2 regions of the Azospirillum aestuarii genome follow, and region 1 is predicted to be linked to the other one. Evidence: predicted binding sites of a transcription regulator. Region 1 holds the regulator's gene; the other holds the start of a gene.
The links. Region 1 encodes PhoB, which activates phosphate uptake and scavenging genes when phosphate is short. Its sites were predicted from a motif close to TNTCATAAAACTGTCA; they were not measured.

Region 1 (6,008 bases):
GAGCGCCGCCGCCCGCATCCGCGCGCTGAACCCCGACGTGGCGGTGGAGGTGCACAAGACGCGGCTGACCAGGGACAACGCGCTGGACCTGATCGGCCGCTACGACATCGTGGCCGACGGGTCGGACAATTTCGCCACGCGCTTCCTGCTGAACGACGCCTGCTACTTCGCGGGTAAGACGCTGGTGTCGGCGGCGATCCTGCGCTTCGACGGGCAGGTGTCCACCTTCAAAGCGCATCTCGGCGCCCCGCACCCCTGCTACCGCTGCCTGTTCCCGGAGCCGCCGCCGCGCGGGCTGGTGCCGTCCTGCTCCGAGGGCGGCGTTCTGGGGGCGCTGGGCGGCTTCGTCGGCTCGCTCCAGGCGACCGAGGTGCTGAAGGAGATCCTGGGCATCGGCGAGGGCCTGTCGGGCAGCCTGATGATGCTCGACACGCTGCACGCCTCGTTCCAGCGCATCACGGTGCGCCGCGACCCGGACTGCCCGCTGTGCGGCGCCCACCCGACCATCCACGACCTGTCCGCCCACTGAGCGGCGCTTGGGAGAGCCCTGACCCATGGAAGGTCCTGAAAACCTGTCCATCGTCCTGTTCGCGGGCGGCTTCGACCGGGTTCACTACGCCCTGGTGATGGCCAGCGCGGCGGCGGCGACCAACCGCAAGGTCACGCTGTTCTTCACCGGCCGCGCCCTGAACACGCTGCTGGCCGAGGACGCGGACGGCGCGCCGGGCTGGCACCGGCTGGACCCCGCCGACGACGGCCGCCGCCCGGCGGAGCGCGACGCCGCCTTCACCGCCGACGGGCTGGCCGGCTTCGAGGAGTTGCTGGAAGCCTGCGTGATGCTGAAGGTCACGGTCATGGCCTGCGAGATGGGGCTGCGCGCGCTCGGCCTGCCCGTTGGCGCCCCGCTGCGCCCCGACGTGCCGGTGAAGACCGGCGGAGTCGTCACCTTTCTGAACGACGCGCCGAAGACCGGCGCGATCCTGTTCGTGTGAGCGCCATGACCGACGACCACAGCTTGGTGATCGAACACGCGAACCGCTTCGAGGCGATCGCCGCAGAGGGTTTCGAGGGCCGGCCCTACCGGGACGCGCTGGCCCATCTGGCGCAGCATGTGACGGCGCATCCCGATCTCGCCCCGCGGGTGGCGTACGCCCTGCGCATGATGATCGGCTTCATCGAGGACAGCGACCCGGCGAAGCGCTTCGGCCCGAAGGTGGAGATTTTGCGGGAGGCGGTGGGGCTGCTGGAGGGGTGAACAGCTCCGCCACGTGGCCCCCACCCTTCCCACGCTTGCGCGTGGGCCCCTTCCCTCCCCCGCTTCGCAGGAGAGGGAGATGGTCGCGAAGCGGCGGCAGTCCCCTCCCCTGCGAAGCGGGGGAGGGTAAGGGTGGGGCAAGGTCAGCGTCCGGGCATTTCGGTTAGATGGACTTGCTGTCCAGCGCGTAGCCGGCCGAACGGACGGTGCGGATCAGGTCCATCTCCGTCTCCTCGTTCATCGCCTTGCGCAAGCGGCGGATGTGCACGTCCACGGTGCGCGGCTCGACATAGACGTCGTGGCCCCACACCACGTCGAGCAGCTGCTCGCGCGAGAAGACTCGGCCGGGATGCTGCATGAAATGGCGCAGCAGGCGGAACTCGGTCGGACCCAGATGCACGTCGCGGCCGTTCCGGCGCACCCGGTGGGCGGCCAGATCCATGGTCACGTCGGCGAACTGCAGCGTCTCGTCGGTCATGCCAGGCGCCGAACGGCGCAGCACGGCGCGCATGCGGGCGACCAGCTCGGTCGGGGAGAAGGGCTTGGTGATGTAGTCGTCGGCGCCGGAATTCAGGCCGCGCACGCGGTCCGCCTCCTCGCCGCGGGCGGTCAGCATGATGATCGGGATGTCGCGCATCTTGCTGTTGCGGCGCATCTGGCGGCAGACCTCCAGCCCCGACATCAGCGGCAGCATCCAGTCGAGCAGGACGATGTTCGGCGTCTGCTCCCCGGCCAGCAGAAGGGCTTCCTCGCCGTCGGTGGCGGCGTTAACCCGGAAGCCTTCCTTCTCCAGATTGTACTTCAGCAGCGTCACGATGTCGGCTTCGTCCTCGACGACGAGGACGAGCGGCTTCAGCGCCGAATTCATGCTTGTCCCGCTCCCACTGCGCGTCTCGCCGTCACGCGGCATGTCCCGCTCCATCGTTATCCGGGCCGCCGTCCCGCGGCAATCCCCGTTCCACCGCCTCGGTGGCCGCATCCATGACCGAACCGCCCGGCTCGACCACGGCGAAGCTGCTGCCGTCGTTCTTCGGACGCGCCGCGCGCAGCGTCGTCCCGACCACCAGATAGTGGATGGTCTCGGCGATGTTGGTGGCGTGGTCGCCGATCCGCTCCAGGTTCTTCGCCATGAACAGCAGGTGCGTGCAGGGCGTGATGTTGCGCGGGTCCTCCATCATGTAGGTCAGGACCTCGCGGAACAGGCTGGTGTAGAGGTCGTCCAGTTCCTCGTCGCGCTCCCAGGCGGCGATGGCGCGCTGGACGTCGCGCTCGATGTAGGCGTCCAGCACGTCCTTCATGATCGACTCGACCAGCCGCCCCATGCGCGGGATCGCCACCGCCGGGCGCACCACCGGCACCTGGGCCAGCGCCAGCGAGCGCTTGGCGATGTTGGAGGCGTAGTCGCCGATCCGCTCCAGGTCCGACGCGATCTTCAGCGCCGACACGATCTCGCGCAGGTCCTGGGCCAGCGGCTGGCGCAGGGCGAGCAGGCGCACGGCCTCGGCGTCGATGTCGCGCTCGTAGGCGTCGATGCGCAGGTCGGCCTGCATGACCTGGGCGGCCAGCGCGACGTCGCGGCGGGCCACCGCCTTCACGGCGGCGTCCACCTGCGCTTCGGCGACGCCGCCCATCTGGGTGATCAGGTTGGACAGGCGCTCAAGTTCGTGCGCGAAGGAACGCACGATGTGTTCGTTGCTCATGCTTCACGTCCTTCGCTGATGGAAGAGTAGTGGCGATGCCGGGGATCAGCCGTAGCGGCCGGTGATGTAGCCCTGGGTGCGCTCGTCCCGCGGGTTGGTGAAGATTTCCTCGGTGTCGTCGCACTCGACCATGTCGCCGAGATGGAAGAAGGCGGTCTTCTGGGAGACGCGGGCCGCCTGCTGCATGTTGTGGGTGACGATGACGATCGTGTAGTTCTCGCGCAGCTCGTCGATCAGCTCCTCGATGTGGGCCGTCGCGATGGGGTCGAGCGCCGAGCAGGGCTCGTCCATCAGGATCACCTCGGGGCTGACGGCGATGGCGCGGGCGATGCACAGGCGCTGCTGCTGGCCGCCGGACAGGCCGGTGCCCGGCTCGCGCAGGCGGTCCTTCACCTCGTTCCACAGGCCGGCGCGCTGCAGCGAGGTCTGGACGATCTCGTCCATCTCGTCGCGGTGGCTGGCGATGCCGTGGATGCGCGGGCCGTAGGCGATGTTGTCGTAGATCGACTTCGGGAACGGGTTCGGCTTCTGGAAGACCATGCCGACGCGGGCGCGGAGCTGCACCGCGTCGATGTTCTTGCCGTAGACGTCCTCGCCGTCGAGCGCGATCAGTCCCTCGACGCGGCAGTTCTCGATGGTGTCGTTCATGCGGTTCAGGCAGCGCAGGAACGTCGACTTGCCGCAGCCGGACGGGCCGATCAGGGCCATCACGCGGTTTTCCTGGATCTCCAGGTTGATGCCCTTGAGCGCCTGTTTGGCCCCGTAGAACACCTTGACGTCACGGGCGACCATCTTGGTGCCGTGGATGCCGGCGGCGGGACGCGAAGCCATGGCCGTGGCCGGGATGTGGGTCTGGACGCTCATGGGGTTACCAACGCCTCTCGAATTTCTTGCGCAGGAAGACGGCCAGGCCGTTCATCAGGATGAGGAAGGCGAGCAGGATCAGGATCGCCGCGGAGGTGCGTTCCGTGAAGGCCCGCTCGGGGCTGTCCGCCCACATGTAGATCTGCACCGGCATGGCCGTGGCGCTGTCGGTCAGGCCGCCCGGGATGTCCACGATGAAGGCCACCATGCCGATCATCAGCAGCGGCGCCGTCTCGCCCAGCGCGCGGGCCATGCCGATGATGGTGCCGGTCAGGATGCCCGGCAGGGCCAGCGGCAGGACGTGGTGCGTCACCGTCTGCAGCGGCGAGGCGCCGACGCCCAGCGCCGCTTCGCGGATCGACGGCGGCACCGCCTTCAGCGCAACGCGCGAGGCGATGATGATGACCGGCAGGGTCATCAGCGCCATCACCAGACCGCCGACCAGCGGGGCGGAGCGCGGCAGCCCGAAGAAGCCGAGGAACACCGCCAGACCGAGCAGGCCGAAGATGATCGACGGCACCGCGGCGAGGTTGTTGATGTTCACCTCGATCAGGTCGGTCCAGCGGTTCTTCGGCGCGAACTCCTCCAGATAGACCGCGGCGGCGATGCCGATGGGCACCGACAGCAGCATGGTCACCACCAGCGTCAGGGCGGAGCCGACGACGGCCCCCAGGATGCCCGCCTGTTCCGGCTCGCGGCTGTCGCCGGCGGTGAACAGGGTGGTGTTGAAGGTGCTGCGGATCGACCCGTTGGCGACCAGCGCGTCGATGGCGGTGATCTTGACGTCGCTCAGCCGGCGCTCGCTCTCCGGCACGTCGCGCCGGATGAAGCCCTTCATGAACTGGTCGATCTCGTCGTCGGCGCGGACCCAGACCGTCTGCGTGGTGCCGACGATGGACGGGTTGGCGTTGACCATCGCCTCCAGCTCGTACGGCGCGCCTGAGGACAGCAGGTCGTTCAGCGAGCGGCGGGTGGCGCGGTCGGTGGCCGCCGGGACCTGGGCGTAGAGCGCCTGCCGGACGATGGCGGTGTAGTTCCGCTCCTCGACCTGCTGCTTGTCGAGCGTCACCTCCAGCCGGATCTGCGCCTGCCAGAAGGCGGTGTAGCCCTTGCTGACGATGGAGCCGAGCAGAACCACCAGCATCAGAGACGCGATCCCGACGGCGAGCATCCCGGCGATCCGGAACCGGCGCTCCGCGGCGTAGCGGCGGCGCAGGCGGGCGGAGAACTCCTCGCTCTGGTAGCGCGACTTGGTGACGGCGACCGACATGGCCCGCGTATCCTGTTCCACGAGGTCAGTCATATTTCTCTCGATACTTCTGGACCACCCGGAGGGCGACCATGTTGAGGGTGAGGGTCACGACGAACAGGACGAGGCCCAGCCCGAAGGCCGACAGCGTCTTGGGGCTGTCGAACTCCTGGTCGCCGACCAGCAACGTGGCGATCTGCGTCGTCACCGTGGTCACGGCGTCCAGCGGGTTGGCGGTCAGGTTGGCGGTGAGGCCGGCGGCCATGGTGACGATCATCGTCTCGCCGATGGCGCGGCTGACCGCCAGCATGATGGCGGCGACAATGCCCGGCAGGGCGGCGGGCAGCACGACCAGCCGGATCGTCTCCGACTTGGTGGCGCCCAGCCCGTAGGAGCCGTCGCGCAAGCTCTGCGGCACCGCGTTGATGACGTCGTCCGACAGCGAGCTGACGAAGGGGATGATCATCACGCCCATCACGAAGCCGGCGGCCAGCGCCGATTCCGAGCTGACGCTCAGCCCCAGGCTGTTGCCCACGTCGCGGACGAAGGGCGCCATGGTCAGGGCGGCGAAGAAGCCGTAGACCACGGTCGGGATGCCGGCCAGCACCTCCAGGATCGGCTTCAGCCAGGTGCGCAGGCCCGGGCTGGCGTATTCCGACATGAAGATGGCCGCCATCAGCCCGACCGGAACCGCCACTGCCATGGCGATGCCGGTGATCAGCAGCGTGCCGGCGAACAGCGGGATCGCGCCGAAGGAGCCGCTGGAGCCCACCTGGTCGGCGCGCATGGCCATCTGCGGGCTCCAGTGCGTGCCGAACAGGAACTCCAGGGGATTGACCACCGCGAAGAAGCGGATCGCCTCGAACAGAAGCGACAGCACGATGCCGATGGTGGTCAGGATGGCGACCAGCGAGCAGATGACCAGCGCGATGTTGACCGT
Region 2 (6,008 bases), on a different contig from region 1:
CTGCGCCGTGGCGCTGGCGCGCGAGGGGGTGCAGGTCACCATCACCGCGCGTGGCCGCGACCTGCTGGAAGCCGCCGCGGAGGAGATCCGCAAGGAGACCGGAGCCACCGTGACCACCGCCGTCGGCGACATCGCGACGGAGGAGGGGCGCGCCGCCGCGCTTGCCGCCTGTCCGGAGCCGGACATCCTGGTCAACAATGCGGGCGGCCCGCCGCCGGGCGACTTTCGCGACTGGGAGCGCGACGACTGGGTCCGCGCCGTCGAGGCCAACATGCTGGCCCCGATCTTCCTCATCAAGGCGACGGTGGACGGCATGATCGGCCGCCGCTTCGGGCGGATCGTCAACGTCACCTCGGCGGCGGTCAAGGCGCCGATCCCGATCCTCGGCCTGTCCAACGGGGCGCGGGCCGGGCTGACTGGCTTCGTCGCCGGTCTGTCGCGCCAGACCGTGCGGCACAACGTGACGATCAACAACCTGCTGCCCGGCCCCTTCGAGACCGACCGCCTGCGCGCCACCATGGAAGGCGGGGCCAAGGCCAACAACCGCAGCCTGGACGAGGAGATGGCCGTCCGCCGCGCCGGCAACCCGTCCGGCCGCTTCGGCGATCCGGCGGAGTTCGGTGCGGCCTGCGCCTTTCTCTGCTCCGCCCACGCCGGCTTCATGACCGGGCAGAACGTCCTGCTGGACGGCGGCGCCTATGCGGGGACGCTGTAGGCGGCTTGTTGTAGCGCCGGTGTCTGGACACTGGCCCCCACCCCAGCCCTCCCCCGCTTTGCCGGGGAGGGCTTTTCTCCTCCCCCTGCGTCAGCTCTCGCGCAAACCAACGGTTTGCGCGAGAGCTGACGCGGCAGGCGGACCTTCGGTCCGCCGAGAGCGGGGGAGGGTTGGGGTGGGGGGAATGTCACGCCCTCACCAGAACACCGCCCCATCGCGATACCCTTTCCACAGCCCCGGCAACGCCTTGCGGCGCTTGTCGGCCTGCTTGGCGAGCCAGCGGGCGGTCGAGTCGGCGGCGGATCGATGCTCCGGCCGGTCCGCCGACAGGCTGCGCAGAAGACCGCCGGCCACCGCGGCGTCGTGCTCGGCATCCAGCGCGCCCAGCAGGGCGTCCAGCGTGGTGACGAAGGGCACCGTTGCGGTTTCGGCGTAGAGGCCGCGAAAGAACTCCGCCGTGTGGCGCAGCTTGCGCAGGCGGCGGCGCAGCCGGTCGCGCGACGCGGCATCGGCGGCGTCCAGGTCGCGCCCCGCCTTCGATGCCCCCGCCTTCAGTGCCTTGGCGTGCTGGGCGGCCAGCCAGGGGCCGGACAACTCGGCCATCGGGCGGTCGAGTTGGGCGCGGACCTCCGGCACGGCGCCGGACTGCCACGCCCCGTCCTCCAGCCAGGCGCCGAGCGCCAGGATCAGCCCGGTGCAGCGCGGCGACTGGATCGCCTCCACCGCCGCCAGCGCGGGCGCCCGACGGGCTTCCCGGACCGCGGCGGTCAGCGCGGCGATCCCGTCGGCCGGGGCCTTCTCCGTCGCCGCGAAGGGCGCGATCCCGTGGGACAGCAGCACGTCCCAATCGCGCGCCGGGCCGAGCCGGCGGGAGAACCAGCGGATGTCGTTCCCGGCGCGGCAGGCGTCCGGCACCCCGGCGAGGGGACGGAACAGGCGGATGGCGGTGCGCAGGCGGCGCAGCGCGACGCGCATCTGGTGCAGCCCCTCCACGTCGCCGCCGGCCAGCGCGCAGGCTTCGTTGGCGAGCAGCAGGCGCAGCCCGTGGCGGACGATGTGGCGGTAGGCCTCGGCCACCGTGGTGACCGGGGTCAGGCCCAGCGGTTCCGGCAGGACAGGGGCGGGCAGGCGCCCGGTGACGAGGCGGTCGCCGATCTCCGCCTTGCTTTCCGTTCCGATGCGGACCGGCACGCGGCGCTGGAGCGCCAGCGCGAGATCGAACAGGCGCCCGATGCGGCCCGACTTCAGCTCAAGCTCGACCTCGCTGATTCGGGCGCAGGCGTTGCCGGCGGTGATCTGGCCCTCGTCCACCGCCACCTCGATGGAGGTCAGGGCGTCCGGGCGGACGAGCAGGGTGGTGCGCCGGAACTCCGTCGTGAACTGCGGAACCAGCGCCGCGCGCGCGTCCTCCGGCACCAGGGCGGCCACGCCTTCGGCAACGAAGGGACTCATTTCGGGGGCGGCCGTGGGAATCGCCCAGTCCCATTTCTTGCGGATGGCCACGGCGGCCGAATCGCCGGGAGTGGCGGCGTTGATGGTCTTCAGCGTCTGCACGAAGCGGTCGCCGTCCTGCCGCACCCGCAGGGCGACGCCCCCGGTGAACAGGCGCCGGTCCGGCGTGTCGTAGTAGACGGTGCGCAGGTCGCGGACGATCGGGTCGCCCTCCGCCGCGTCCTTCAGGACGGGCAGGCCCGCAACGCGGAAAAGATCGCGCGGGTCGAGGTGGAGCTTCATCTCGACCTCGCGCACGGCGGACACCGCGGCGGGGGCACCGGAGGGCGTGGCGTTCTGGGGCGCGTTGTTCTGGGGCGCGGAGGACACGGGGGGCGACTCCTGCTCGGTTCCGGGCCTGCTCTGTTCCGGGTTGAAATACCCCATTTGGCAAAAGGGCGTTAGGAGAGTTTCCGCGGCAGAATGAAATCGGCCAGCCGTCCCGCCCCGCTGTCCAGGTCGGCCCAGCGGGCTGCTTCGAACAGGAGTACGGCGCAGGCGCCGGTCGGAAACTTCTCCGCCAACGCCGCGCGGTGCCGTTCCTCGCCGCTGCCGGTCAGGTCGCGGGCGAGGTCGTGAAGGTCCGGGTTGTGGGCGACCAGCATCAGCGACGACACGGAATCGGGCGCGTCGCGCAGCCGCTCCAGAAGGACCCCGGCGCCGCACAGGTAGAGGCCGCGCTCGCGCTCCACGGGGATGTCCGGCGCGTCCATCACCTCCAGCAGGCGGTCGGCGGTGTCCGCCGCGCGCCGGGCGGTGGAGCACAGCACCAGCCCGATGCGCGCGCCGCGGTCCTTCAACTCGTGGCCGACCAGCCGGGCCGCTTTCCTGCCCCGCGGCGCCAGCGGGCGGTCGTGGTCGTCCAGGGAAGGATCGTCCCACGCGGACTTGCCGTGGCGCATGAGATACAGGGTCTTCATGGAGGCTGTCCCTTCCTGTCCGGATCGCGGCCCGGCGGATGCGCGGGGGGTGCGACTGTTTTCGCAGCGGTATTATCGTGACGGCAGTATTATGCTGTCTGACCCAAAACCGTAACGTAGTTGGGGTAGGTTGCCTGGCCCGCCGACCGCGGCGGGACGGTTCGGCCAAACCGGACTGTAGCGGCACCACCCATCACGCAAAAGCCCGAGGCTGCTGTGACCGAACTTCAGGACCTGGAAGCGACCTGCATCGAAGCGGACGCACCGGAGCGCTTCATCAACCGCGAACTCTCGTGGCTGGCCTTCAACCAGCGCGTCCTGGATGAGGCGTCCAACCCGAATCACCCGCTGCTGGAGCGGCTGAGGTTCCTGTCGATCTCGTCCAGCAACCTCGACGAATTCTACATGGTCCGCGTCGCCGGCCTGAAGGGACAGGTGGCCGCGGGGGTGAAAACCCCCAGCGCCGAGAACCTGACCCCGGCCCAACAGCTCACCGCGGTGAATCAGCGCATCGTCGAGCTGATGAACGCGCAGCAGACCATGTGGCGCAGCCTGAAGCAGGACCTGCGCGAGGCCGGCATCATGGTGGTCGGCGCCGAAGACCTGACCGAGGGCGAGAAGGACTGGCTGGAGGCCAAGTTCCTCGACGACATCTTCCCCATCCTGACGCCCATCGCCGTGGACCCGGCGCACCCGTTCCCCTTCCTGCCCAACCTGGGCTTCTCGCTGGCGCTGCAACTGCACGAGCCGGTGAAGGGGCGGCACCTCGACGCGCTGGTCCCTCTGCCGGCGCAGCTCGACCGCTTCATCCGTCTGCCGGGTTCGGAGATCCGCTTCATCCAGCTGGAAAAGCTGGTGATGCTGTTCATCGACCGGCTGTTCCCGCCGTTCCAGGTGAAGGCCCACGGCGTCTTCCGCGTCCTGCGCGACAGCGAGATGGAGATCGAGGAGGAGGCGGAGGATCTGGTCCGCACCTTCGAGAGCGCGCTGAAGCGCCGCCGCCGCGGCAGCGTCATCCGGCTGGCGACCGACGCCGGCATGGCCGCCGACCTGCGCGAGTTCCTGCGCCATGAGCTGCGCGTGTCGAACGACGACGTGTTCGTGCTCGATGGGCTGATCGGCCTGTCGGACACCCGCCAGCTCATCGTCGACGAGCGGCCGGATCTGGTCTTCCGCCCGTTCAACGCCCGCTTCCCGGAGCGCATCCGCGACTTCGGCGGCGACTGCTTCGCGGCCATCCGCGACAAGGACATCGTCGTCCACCATCCGTACGAGAGTTTCGACGTGGTGGTGCAGTTCATCCGGCAGGCGGCGCGCGACCCGCAGGTGGTCGCCATCAAGCAGACGCTCTACCGCACCAGCAAGGACAGCCCGATCGTCGCCGCGCTGATCGAGGCGGCGGAGGCCGGCAAGTCGGTGACCGCGCTGGTCGAGCTGAAGGCCCGCTTCGACGAGGAGGCCAACATCCGCTGGGCGCGCGATCTGGAGCGCGCGGGCGCCCAGGTGGTCTACGGCTTCGTCGATCTGAAGACGCACGCCAAGGTGTCGCTGGTGGTGCGGCGCGAGAACAAGGCGCTGCGCAGCTACGTCCATTTCGGGACGGGCAACTACCACCCGATCACGGCGAAGGTCTACACCGACCTGTCCTTCTTCACCTGCGACCCGGCGCTCTGCCACGACGCGGCGGTGATGTTCAACTACATGACCGGCTACGCCACGCCGAAGCTGCTGGAGAAGATCGCCATCGCCCCGATCACGCTGCGCCAGAAGCTGGGCCAGCTGATCGACGCCGAGGTCGCCAACGCCGCCGCCGGCAAGCCCGCCCACATCTGGGTGAAGCTGAACTCGCTGGTCGATTCGGAGATCATCGACCAGCTCTACAAGGCGTCGCAGAAGGGCGTGCAGATCGACATGGTGATCCGCGGCATCTGCTGCCTGCGTCCCGGCGTCAAGGGCCTGTCGGAAAACATCCGGGTGCGCAGCATCGTCGGGCGCTTTCTGGAGCATGGGCGCGTCATCTGCTTCGCCAACGGCCACGCGCTGCCCAGCCCGCAGGCCAAGCTCTTCATCTCTTCCGCCGACTGGATGACGCGCAACCTGGACCGCCGCATCGAGACGCTGGTGCCCATCGAGAACCCGACGGTGCACGAGCAGGTGCTGGACCAGATCATGGTCGCCAACCTGAAGGACGAGGCGAACACCTGGAAACTCGGCCCCGATGGCGTTTATCATCGGGTGGAGGCTGGTCCGGACGCGTTCAGCGCCCATAACTACTTCATGACGAACCCCAGCCTGTCGGGCCGCGGCAGTGCGCTCAGCAGCAAAAAGACGCCGCCGCGGTTGAAGCTCCGTACGGTCATTTGATTGAGGATATCGGTTGCTAATGACGCCGGCGCAGGAACACTCGGTCGCCACCAAGGTCGTCGACAAGGGCGAGCGGATCGCCGTCATCGACATCGGGTCCAACTCGATCCGGCTCGTCGTCTATGACGCTCTGAAGCGGTCGCCCCTGCCGGTCTTCAACGAAAAGGTCCTCTGCGGGCTCGGCCGCGGGGTCGAGAAGACCGGCTGCCTGAACCCGGACGGCGTGACGCAGGGCTTGGAAGCCCTGGAACGCTTCGCCCTGCTGGTCGCAGGCATGCGCGTCGGGCGGCTGGACGTCATCGCCACGGCGGCGGTGCGCGATGCCACGGACGGGCCGGCCTTCATCCAGCGGGTGAAGGACCGCACCGGCCTCGACGTCAGCGTCATCAGCGGCGAGGAGGAGGCGCGGCTGTCCGCCATGGGCGTGCTGTCCGGCACCCCCGCCGCGGACGGGCTGGTCGGCGACCTCGGCGGCGGCAGCCTGGAGCTGGTGCGGCTGGAGCGCGGCGTGATCGGCG

Region 2: the regulator PhoB is predicted to act here: its motif matches at 3,226-3,241, upstream of JJL56_RS01410 (RNA degradosome polyphosphate kinase).

What each region holds. Positions count from the first base shown of each region.
Region 1 is NZ_JAEPIV010000002.1:676,777-682,784, forward strand. It holds gene JJL56_RS07825 (HesA/MoeB/ThiF family protein) at 1-529, shown strand, start outside; gene JJL56_RS07830 (DsrE family protein) at 555-992, shown strand; gene JJL56_RS07835 (hypothetical protein) at 998-1,255, shown strand; gene phoB (phosphate regulon transcriptional regulator PhoB) at 1,419-2,123, opposite strand; gene phoU (phosphate signaling complex protein PhoU) at 2,155-2,955, opposite strand; gene pstB (phosphate ABC transporter ATP-binding protein PstB) at 3,001-3,786, opposite strand; gene pstA (phosphate ABC transporter permease PstA) at 3,824-5,122, opposite strand; gene pstC (phosphate ABC transporter permease subunit PstC) at 5,115-6,008, opposite strand, start outside.
Region 2 is NZ_JAEPIV010000001.1:302,938-308,945, forward strand. It holds gene JJL56_RS01395 (SDR family oxidoreductase) at 1-715, shown strand, start outside; gene JJL56_RS01400 (CHAD domain-containing protein) at 911-2,536, opposite strand; gene JJL56_RS01405 (SixA phosphatase family protein) at 2,608-3,126, opposite strand; gene JJL56_RS01410 (RNA degradosome polyphosphate kinase) at 3,343-5,490, shown strand; gene JJL56_RS01415 (Ppx/GppA family phosphatase) at 5,510-6,008, shown strand, end outside.